Regions from separate parts of the Allobosea sp. 2KB_26 genome, predicted to be linked through region 2. Evidence: predicted binding sites of a transcription regulator. Region 2 holds the regulator's gene; the other holds the start of a gene.
The links. The regulator LexA, encoded in region 2, represses DNA repair genes until DNA is damaged. The targets are predictions, from matches to a motif close to TGTTCNNNNTGTGTTCNG.
Positions count from the first base shown of each region.

Region 1 (4,582 bases), on a different contig from region 2:
CCGGAGGGGCCGACTAGCGTCAGGAATTCGCCATCGGCGATGTCGAGATCGACGCCGCCGAGCACCTTTGTGGTCCCGAACGCCTTGGCGATGGAAGACAGCGCGACTGTGGCCATGTCGTTCGCCTCTTGAACTGTGAGGGATCGTGGAGCGGTGTCGAAGGCGGCCGCGAGGCGCGGCCGCCGGCGGCGTCAGGCGGCGCGCGGCGGGTAGACCTCGTGGATCACATCGTCGATCCAGAGCGTCGTCAGCGCGGGAATCTCATGGATCGCGGCCGTGAACTCCCGACCGTCGAAGCTGTAGGCGACGGCGCCGAGCGTGCTTGAGCCGGCCATGCCGGGCTGCAGTGCGGGACCGACGACGAAGCCCGAGGACGGCCCCCAGATGTAGCGGGTGTCCTCGACCGAAAAATCATGGGCCCGGTGCAGATGGCCGCTGGCGACGAAGGCGACGTCATGACGGCGGACGAGATCAAGCAGATGGGCCCGGGGCCTCGGCGGCACGCTCCAATAGCCCTTGTCGCCTTCATCGGGCGTCTCGACGAAGAGCGGCCGGTGCAGGAACCAGCCGAGCCGGCGCCCCTCAGCTTCCGCGATCTCGCGCTCCAGCCAGGCGAGCTGGCGCTCCTCATCCGCCTCGTCGCTGCCGAACAGCATCGAATTCAGGCCGATCAGCCTGAAGCCCTCGATATCGCGGCTCCAGAAATCCGCGCCGAGATGGCTGCGCCAGCGGGCGAGACGCTCTGCATTGACCGGCTGATGCGGGTGCCAGGCCTCGCCGACATCATGATTGCCGGGAATGCTCAGCACCGGCAGGCCGAGCGCGTCGAGCAACTCGCGGCAATGGCGCATGTCCTCGTCGACATCGGCGCCATCGACCGTGACATCCCCGGTATGGATGACGAGATCCGGCCCCTGCCCCGCCAGCCAGGCTCTCAACGGCTCCCAGTTGCAGGCAAAATGCGGCTTGCCCGGGCTGAGATGGGTGTCGGAAATCTGCACGACAAGCTGCATTTGTCCCCTCCCTAGGGCGCTCCCGAAAGGGAAAGCGGCCTGCCGCCGTCAGATGCGGGGCAGTGCATTTGCAGTGGATCATACAAATGAATGTTTTATGACACAAATGTATTTTGCGGAGTGACGGGCGCAGGCGGGCTGGCGTTGTGCGCGGAGCAGGAGGTGCTCGGTCGCCTCGAGTCCGGCCGTCTGACGGGATACGAGGCGGCACGCCCGCGCCCTTGTCCTTGGTTAGCATCGCCCGCTTCGGGGCGGCCGCTTGGGTGCAGCATGCGCGAACAAAATTCGGGTATCTCTAGAACGCGGGCCCATCCGCACTGGGCGCCCGCTTTGGCTTCAACCCGCTCCCATCGCCATTGCGAGGGCGATGGGAGCGGCGCCTATTGAGTTGATGCGGATGGCGGAGCAGGCGAACTCCTCAGCGGGACGAGTCGATTGAACACGGCCAAGGCGACATTCGCGATCTCGGCTTCGGGGCGCCTCGGATTCGGATCCAAACCGCCTTGTCATTTCCCCCGCCGCCAGTCGCTACCGGAGGCGCGGGGGATACGCTATCAGCCTGGAGGCTCTCAAAAGGATCGGTGAGTCGGGGGCAAGTCGCCGGGCGGGATGCAGGCCAACGATGAAACTTATTGACAACATCTCGCTGCTTCTCGGCGACGATCTGAAGGCGAATGTGGGGCGTGGTGCACGATTGAAGATCGCGGCATCCTGCTTTTCGATCTACGCCTTCGAGGCGCTCAAGATGGAGCTGTCAAAGGTCGAAAATCTTCAATTTATTTTTACTGCTCCAACCTTCTTACCCACGGAGATGACCGGTCGCTTCAGTAAGGAGCGGCGGGAATTCTTCATCCCCAAGTCAACGCGCGAGCGAGGCCTGTACGGAACTGAGTTCGAAATTCAGCTCCGCAACAAGCTAACGCAGCGTGCAGTAGCCCGCGAATGCGCCGACTGGATCCGCAAAAAGGCCCGCTTCCGGTCGAACACGACCAGGGCGCCGATGCAACAGTTCATCCATACAGGAGCGGAAGCTGGCGACGTCGCTTACATGCCGATCAGCGGCTTCACCGCCGTCGACCTGGGCTATCAGAAGGGTGACGCAGTCTCGAACCTTGTGACCCGCATCGACGATGCTGCACACACACAGGTCTATCTTCAGCTGTTCAATCAGATCTGGAACGACGAAGAAAAGGTTAGCGACGTCACCGCCGCGATTTGCGACCATATCGAGTCCGTCTACCAGGAGAACTCACCCGAGCGGATCTACTTCCATATCCTCTACAATCTCTTCCAGGATTTCCTCGAAGAGGTCGATCAGGACGCGCTGCCGAACGATCTGACGGGCTACAAGGACAGTCTCGTCTGGAACAAGCTGTTCAACTATCAGCGGGATGCGGCGACCGGCATCATCAATAAGTTAGAAATGCACAACGGCTGCATTCTGGCGGACAGCGTCGGACTCGGCAAAACGTTCACAGCGCTAGCGGTGATCAAATATTATGAGCTGCGCAATCGGTCGGTCCTGGTCCTTTGCCCGAAGAAGCTCGCCGACAATTGGCGAAACTACAACACCAACCTGACCACGAACATCTTTGCGAAGGACCGCTTCAACTACGACGTCCTCAGTCATACGGATCTCTCCCGTACGTCGGGAGACTCGTTCGGCATTCCGCTGAATCGAGTCAACTGGGGCAACTACGATCTGGTCGTCATCGATGAGTCGCACAATTTCCGGAACAACGACGTCTTCAAAGATCGGGAAACGCGCTACCAGAAGCTGATGGACAAGGTCATCCGCGCCGGCGTGAAGACCAAGGTTCTGATGCTTTCGGCAACGCCGGTGAACAACCGGTTCAACGACCTGCGTAATCAGCTTGCGCTGGCCTACGAGGGCGATTCCGAAAACCTCAGCCGCAAACTGAAAACCAACACCGGGATCGAGGAGATTTTCAGGCGTGCCCAGAAGGCGTTCAACGCCTGGTCGGATCTTCCGCCCCACGAGAGAACCGCCACTGCGATCCTCAAGGCGCTCGACTTCGACTTCTTCGAGATGCTGGATGCGGTGACGATCGCCCGGTCGCGCAAGCATATCGAGACGTTCTACGACACCAAGGATATCGGGAAATTCCCGCAGCGTCGAAAGCCGCTTTCGTACCAGTGCCCGATCACCCATCGGTCGGACGTGCTCGGCCTCAACGACATCTTCGGCAGCCTGTCGGTGCTCAAGCTCGCCGTCTACGCTCCGATCAGCTACATTCTGCCGAGCCGGCTTCGGAAGTACGAAGAAATCTACGACACCCAGGTCGAGGGCGGTCGCGGCAAGCTGCGCCAGGCTGACCGCGAACGGAGCCTTCAGGCTCTCATGACCACCAACCTGCTCAAACGGTTGGAGAGCTCGGTCGAAGCATTTCGTCTCACCTTGCACGCTCTGAGCAGCAATATCGCGCAGACGCTCCAGGCGATCGAATCGTATGAACGTACGGGTGCCGCCACTAGCGTGACCGACCATCTCGGCGATCCCAGTTTCGATCCCGACGACGACGACCTGAACGGGCTCGACGAGTTCACGGTCGGAAAGAAAATCCAGATCAGCCTGTCGGATATGGACATTCCGTCCTGGAAGCACGACCTCGCCGCGGATCTCGCTGTGATCCGCGACCTGATCGCCTCAATGGACAAGGTGGGGCCTGATGATGACGCCAAACTGCAGCATCTGAAGGACGTTATCACCCGCAAGGTCGTCGACCCGCTCAATCCCGGGAATCGAAAGGTTCTCATCTTCACCGCCTTTGCGGATACGGCGAAGTACCTCTACACCAACCTGGCGACGGCCTTTCTGCAGTCGCACGGCCTGCACTGCGGCATGGTCACCGGCTCCGACGCGCCGAAGAGCACGCTGAAAAAGAGCTACGACTTCCAGTCCCTGCTCACGCTGTTCTCGCCCCGCGCGAAGGAAAAGCATCTGATCCTGCCGCACGAAACCGGCGAGATCGACATCCTCATCGGTACGGACTGTATCTCAGAAGGTCAGAACCTTCAGGATTGCGACTATCTGATCAACTACGACATCCACTGGAACCCGGTGCGGATCATTCAGCGGTTCGGGCGCATCGACCGTATCGGGTCTCCGAACTCGCAAATCCAGCTCGTCAACTATTGGCCGGAAATCTCACTGGACGAATACATCAATCTCAAGGAGCGCGTCGAAAACCGCATGATGATCGCCGACGTCACAGCGACCGGCGACGACAATGTGCTGACGGCCAAGAGCAGCGACATCGCCTACCGGAAGGAGCAGCTGAAGCGCCTCCAGGAGGAGGTAATCGAGCTGGAAGATGTGCGGACCGGGATCTCCATCACCGATCTCGGCCTCAACGATTTCCGCATGGATCTTCTGAACCACATCAAGGAGCACGGCAACCTTGAGCACCTGCCCAACGGCATGCATGCGGTGGTGCCGGCGCAGCCGGCGCTCGGGCTCAAGCCCGGTGTGATCTTCGCGCTGAAGAACATCCACGACAGCGTGAACATCAACCAGCAGAACCGGCTACACCCCTATTATCTCGTCT
Region 1 is NZ_JBFRHE010000003.1:71,384-75,965, forward strand. Features, by position in the region: gene AB4099_RS11165 (ABC transporter ATP-binding protein) at 1-116, opposite strand, end outside; gene AB4099_RS11170 (metallophosphoesterase family protein) at 192-1,013, opposite strand; gene AB4099_RS11175 (helicase-related protein) at 1,708-4,582, shown strand, end outside.
Region 1: AB4099_RS11175 (helicase-related protein) is a predicted target of LexA. The motif match lies at 1,637-1,654, and genes of this name have one in related genera.

Region 2 (4,582 bases):
GCCATCCGTCTGGGTCCCACTCTCCGGCTTTGGCGTTTCCGCTGCGATGGCCGCGCTGTCGCGCCCATGGCGCCCAGTCATGCTCGTTTGCGTCGGCCTTGCTGCCATATTCGCCGGCTTTGGTGCCGCGGCCTGGCGCACGGCGACGATCGCAGCGCCGATGCTCGATCGAACGCGCGTCGGACAACTCACCGGCTTTGTCGAATCGGTCGAGGCGCGTGACGCTGGCGCGCGCCTTGTAGTCCTGGTGACCGGCATTGCCGGGCTGGAGCCCGAACGCCTGCCACGGCGGGTTCGAGTCAACGTCAAGGGGGGCTCGGTCTCACCGGGCGATCATATTGCCGCTGTCGCGCGCCTCCTGCCACCGCCCGGTCCGGTGCGGCCAGGCGGCTACGATTTCGGCCGCGATGCCTTCTTCCGGGGGCTCGGGGCAGTCGGGACCATTCCGGGAAAGATCACGCTCGCCCCACCGCCCTCGCAGCCACCTCTCGAGCTTCAGTTTCGCGCAATGGTCGACCGGGCGCGCAATGCCCTGACGGAGCGCATCGCCGGTATCGGGGGAGGGCAGGCTGGCGCGGTGGCAGCGTCGCTGGTCACCGGCAAGCGTGGCCTCATCACAGAGGCGACCAATATCGATCTGCGCGCGGCCGGTATCTATCACATCATCTCGATCTCCGGCCTTCACATGGTGCTGGCCTCCGCCACGATCTTCGGCCTGGTCCGTGGCCTGCTGGCGCTGTCGGAAACGCTGGCATTGCGCTGGCCGGTGAAGAAACTCGCCGCCCTTGCCGCGATGCTCGGTGCCACCGCCTATTGCATCTTCTCAGGAGCCGAGGTCGCGACGGTCCGCTCGCTGATCATGACGCTGGTCATGTTCGGTGCGATCCTCGTCGATCGCCCGGCGCTCAGCATGCGCAACCTGGCTCTTGCCGCGATGATCGTTCTGCTGCGCGAGCCTGACGCGCTGCTCGGTCCGAGCTTCCAGATGTCCTTTGGTGCTGTTGCGGCTCTGATCGCCTTCGCCGAGCGCTGGGAGGATCGCGGCCACTCCGAGGCCCCAGCGAACCTGCCCTGGCCGCTGCGTCCGATCTGGATCGCGGTCGTCGGGCTTACGGTCACGACCCTGCTGGCGACGGTAGCAACCGCCCCCTTCGGTGCCTATCACTTCCAGACGTTCAACCCCTTCGGCCTGCTCGGCAACGCGCTCGCCTTGCCGTTCGTTTCACTGATCGTCATGCCTGCGGCCGTCTTCGGCGTGCTCGCCTATCCCTTCGGTTTGGATTGGCTGGCCTGGGCGTTAATGGGAGTCGCTTCGGACTATGTGCTGCAATCGGCGCGCTGGGTTGCAGGATTCGACCACTCCGCAGTGGTCATTCCTGCGTTCGGGACCGCGGCGCTCGCATGCTTTGCCGCCGCGCTCCTCTGGATCACGCTCTGGACGACACCGCTGCGCTTTCTGGCCGTCGTTCCCCTGATCGCGGGACTGGTCGTGGCAGCCAAGCCGGAGAGGCCCGATATCCTGATCGAACGTGATGGCTCCGGCATCCTGGTCCGCGGGGGTGATGACCGCATGATCCTGGCCGGTCAACCGAGCCGCTTCGTGCTGCAACAATGGCTGAACGCAGATGGCGATAATCGCCGGCCTGACGACAACAGCCTGCGGGAAGGCGCAGCCTGCGACACTCTGGGTTGTGTCGTCCGCAGCAAGGATGGACGAAGCATTGCCTTTGCTCGGGATCGCCTGGCCATCGTCGAGGACTGCAGGCGCGCTGACCTCGTCATCACGCCGATTCCCTGGACCAGTCCTTGCGCTGCACGGCTGATCGACCGCCTGGCATTGTCGCGCGATGGTGCAACGGCCCTTGTCAGCCACAAGGGCGGCTGGCGCACGCATTTATCCGAGCAGGGTGGCGTTGATCGCCCCTGGAGCCGCAAGCGGGCGCGGTCTGTCACTACGCCGCCGGAATCATCGTCAACGGCCCCGCTGCCCGTGGCCGCTGAAGACCACGATCGGCTTCAGTAGCGCCGCATCAGGTTGACCAGGCGGCCTTGAATTTTGACGCGGTCCGGTCCCAGCACTCTTGTTTCATAAGCGGGATTGGCGGCTTCCAGAGCGATCGAGGAGCCGCGCTTGCGCAGCCGCTTCAGCGTCGCTTCCTCGTCATCGATCAGGGCCACGATGATATCGCCGGTATTGGCCGTGTCCTGCCGTTTGATCACGACCGTATCACCGTCGAGGATGCCGGCTTCCACCATCGAGTCGCCGCGCACCTCGAGAGCAAAATGTTCACCGGGGCCAAGCATATCGGCAGGCAGCGCTACGCTATGGCTGCGGCTCTGGATCGCGGAAATCGGTGTACCGGCGGCAATCCGCCCCATGACCGGAATCGCGACCGTGGAGCGCACGTCCTCTTCCGGGGGCGGTGCGATCGGCCGGACCTTGCCAAGGCCACCCTGGACGACGGAGGGGCTGAACCGTCCGCGCGTCGCCTGAGGGCCGCCAGCCCCTTCAGGCAGCTTTATGATCTCGAGCGCCCGGGCCCGATTGGGCAGGCGGCGAATGAAACCGCGCTCCTCCAGCGCCATGATCAGGCGATGGATACCGGACTTGGAGCGCAGATCGAGCGCGTCCTTCATCTCGTCGAAGGAGGGGGGCACCCCAGTCTCGCGCAGGCGTTCCTGGATGAAACGAAGCAGTTCGAACTGTTTGCGTGTCAGCATGGTCCCCGCCAGCGCTCTTCGTACGGAATCGAAACAAAGCACGAACACCATACAGGTTCGCGTTGTGTTCCGCAAGCACGCTCAGCGTAGGCGGATGATCCGGCAGTTGTCGCCTTTGTTTGCCGGCGCAGCAAATGATTCGCGGATCAGTAGCGCGTCGGCGCGGGCCAGACTGGCCAGCATCGAGGAATCCTGCTTGGTGAAGGGCGTTGCCAGCCATCCCTCCGGGGTGAGAATCAGTTCCGACCTCATGTAGTCCCGCCGCTCATCATTTGCCGGCAAATCTCTTCCGACGATAGCAGGCTCACTCAGATCGCGCTCCGGTTCCGGTACGCCGAGGAGGGCCCTGAGCAGCGGCACGACGAAGAGATGCCCGCAGACGATGGACGAGACGGGGTTTCCGGGCAGGCCGAGCGCGACCATACGGCCGAGGCGACCCATCATCATCGGCTTGCCCGGCCGCATGGCGATTTTCCAGAAACCGAGCGCCATGCCTTGCCCGATCAACGCTGCCTGGACGAGATCGTGCTCACCTACCGAGGCTCCTCCCAGGGTGATCAGCACATCGGCATCGGTCTTCCGTGCCTGACCAATCTTGTCGGCGAGGTCGGCATGATCATCGCGGGCGATCCCGAGATCGAGCGCTGTGCCGCCGGCCTGCTCAACCAGCGCGGCGAGTGCAAAGCTGTTGGACGCGACGATCTGGTCGGGTCCGACCGGCTCGCCCGGCTGGACCAGTTCGTCGCCGGTCGCGAGGATCGCGACCAGTGGCTTGCGACGCACAGCGAGTGTGGGGTGGCCCATGGCTGCCGCGAGGCCGAGGCTCGCACTGTCGAGTCGGCTGCCGGCGAGAAGCAACACCTCGCCCTCGGAGAAGTCCAATCCTGCCTGACGAACGAACTTGCCGCGCTCGGCACTTTCGCGCACGCGGATCGTCGAGCTGCCGACGCCGTCGGCATTCTCCTGAATCAGGATGGTATCGGCGCCCTCAGGCATCGGAGCGCCCGTGAAGATGCGAACAGCCTCATTCGAGCGGACCATCCCTGAGAAGGAGCGACCGGCAGCCGATTCGCCGATGACCCGCAATTCATTTGCCGGCGCAATGTCGTCTGCGCGAACGGCGTATCCGTCCATTGCGGAATGGGCGAAGGGGGGCTGGGTGCGAAGCGCCTGCAGATCGGCGGCGAGCACGCGCCCTACGCAATGTGCGAGCGGCAGCGTTTCTGACGGTGTCGGTGCCGGAACGCTGTCGATCAGCGCCTTCAGGGCGACGGGGACGGGCGTGAGGCTCATCGCGCAGTTTCCGGGAGATCGAAGGTGCCGGATTTTCCACCGGACTTGTGAACGAGCCTGATGCCTTCGATCCGCATCGCCCGGTCGACCGCCTTGACCATGTCGTAAACTGTGAGGCACGCGACGCCGACAGCGGTCAACGCTTCCATCTCGACGCCGGTCTGTCCCTTCATCTTGACCTCAGCGCTCACGCGCACCCCAGGCAATGTCTCGTCCAGGGTGAGGTCGACGCTGATCTTGCTGATCAGCAGCGGGTGACAGAGCGGGATCAGTTCATGCGTGCGCTTGGCGGCCATGATTCCAGCCAGGCGCGCGGTGCCAAGCACGTCGCCCTTCTTGGCGTCGCCATCGCGCACGATGGCCAAGGTCGAGAGCTGCATGACGACATAGCCCTCGGCGACAGCGATGCGCGAGGTCTCCTCCTTGTCGCCGACATCGACCATATGGGCCTGGCCGCTGGCGTCGAGATGGCTGAGCTTGCTCATGCTGCGCTGCGCGCAGAACCGGTCAGAAGATCACGGGTCGCAGCGGCGACATCGTCCTGCCGCATCAGGCTCTCGCCAACGAG
Region 2 is NZ_JBFRHE010000012.1:84,840-89,421, reverse strand. Features, by position in the region: gene AB4099_RS25915 (ComEC/Rec2 family competence protein) at 1-2,023, shown strand, start outside; gene lexA (transcriptional repressor LexA) at 2,017-2,721, opposite strand; gene AB4099_RS25905 (molybdopterin molybdotransferase MoeA) at 2,803-4,014, opposite strand; gene moaC (cyclic pyranopterin monophosphate synthase MoaC) at 4,011-4,499, opposite strand; gene trpC (indole-3-glycerol phosphate synthase TrpC) at 4,496-4,582, opposite strand, start outside.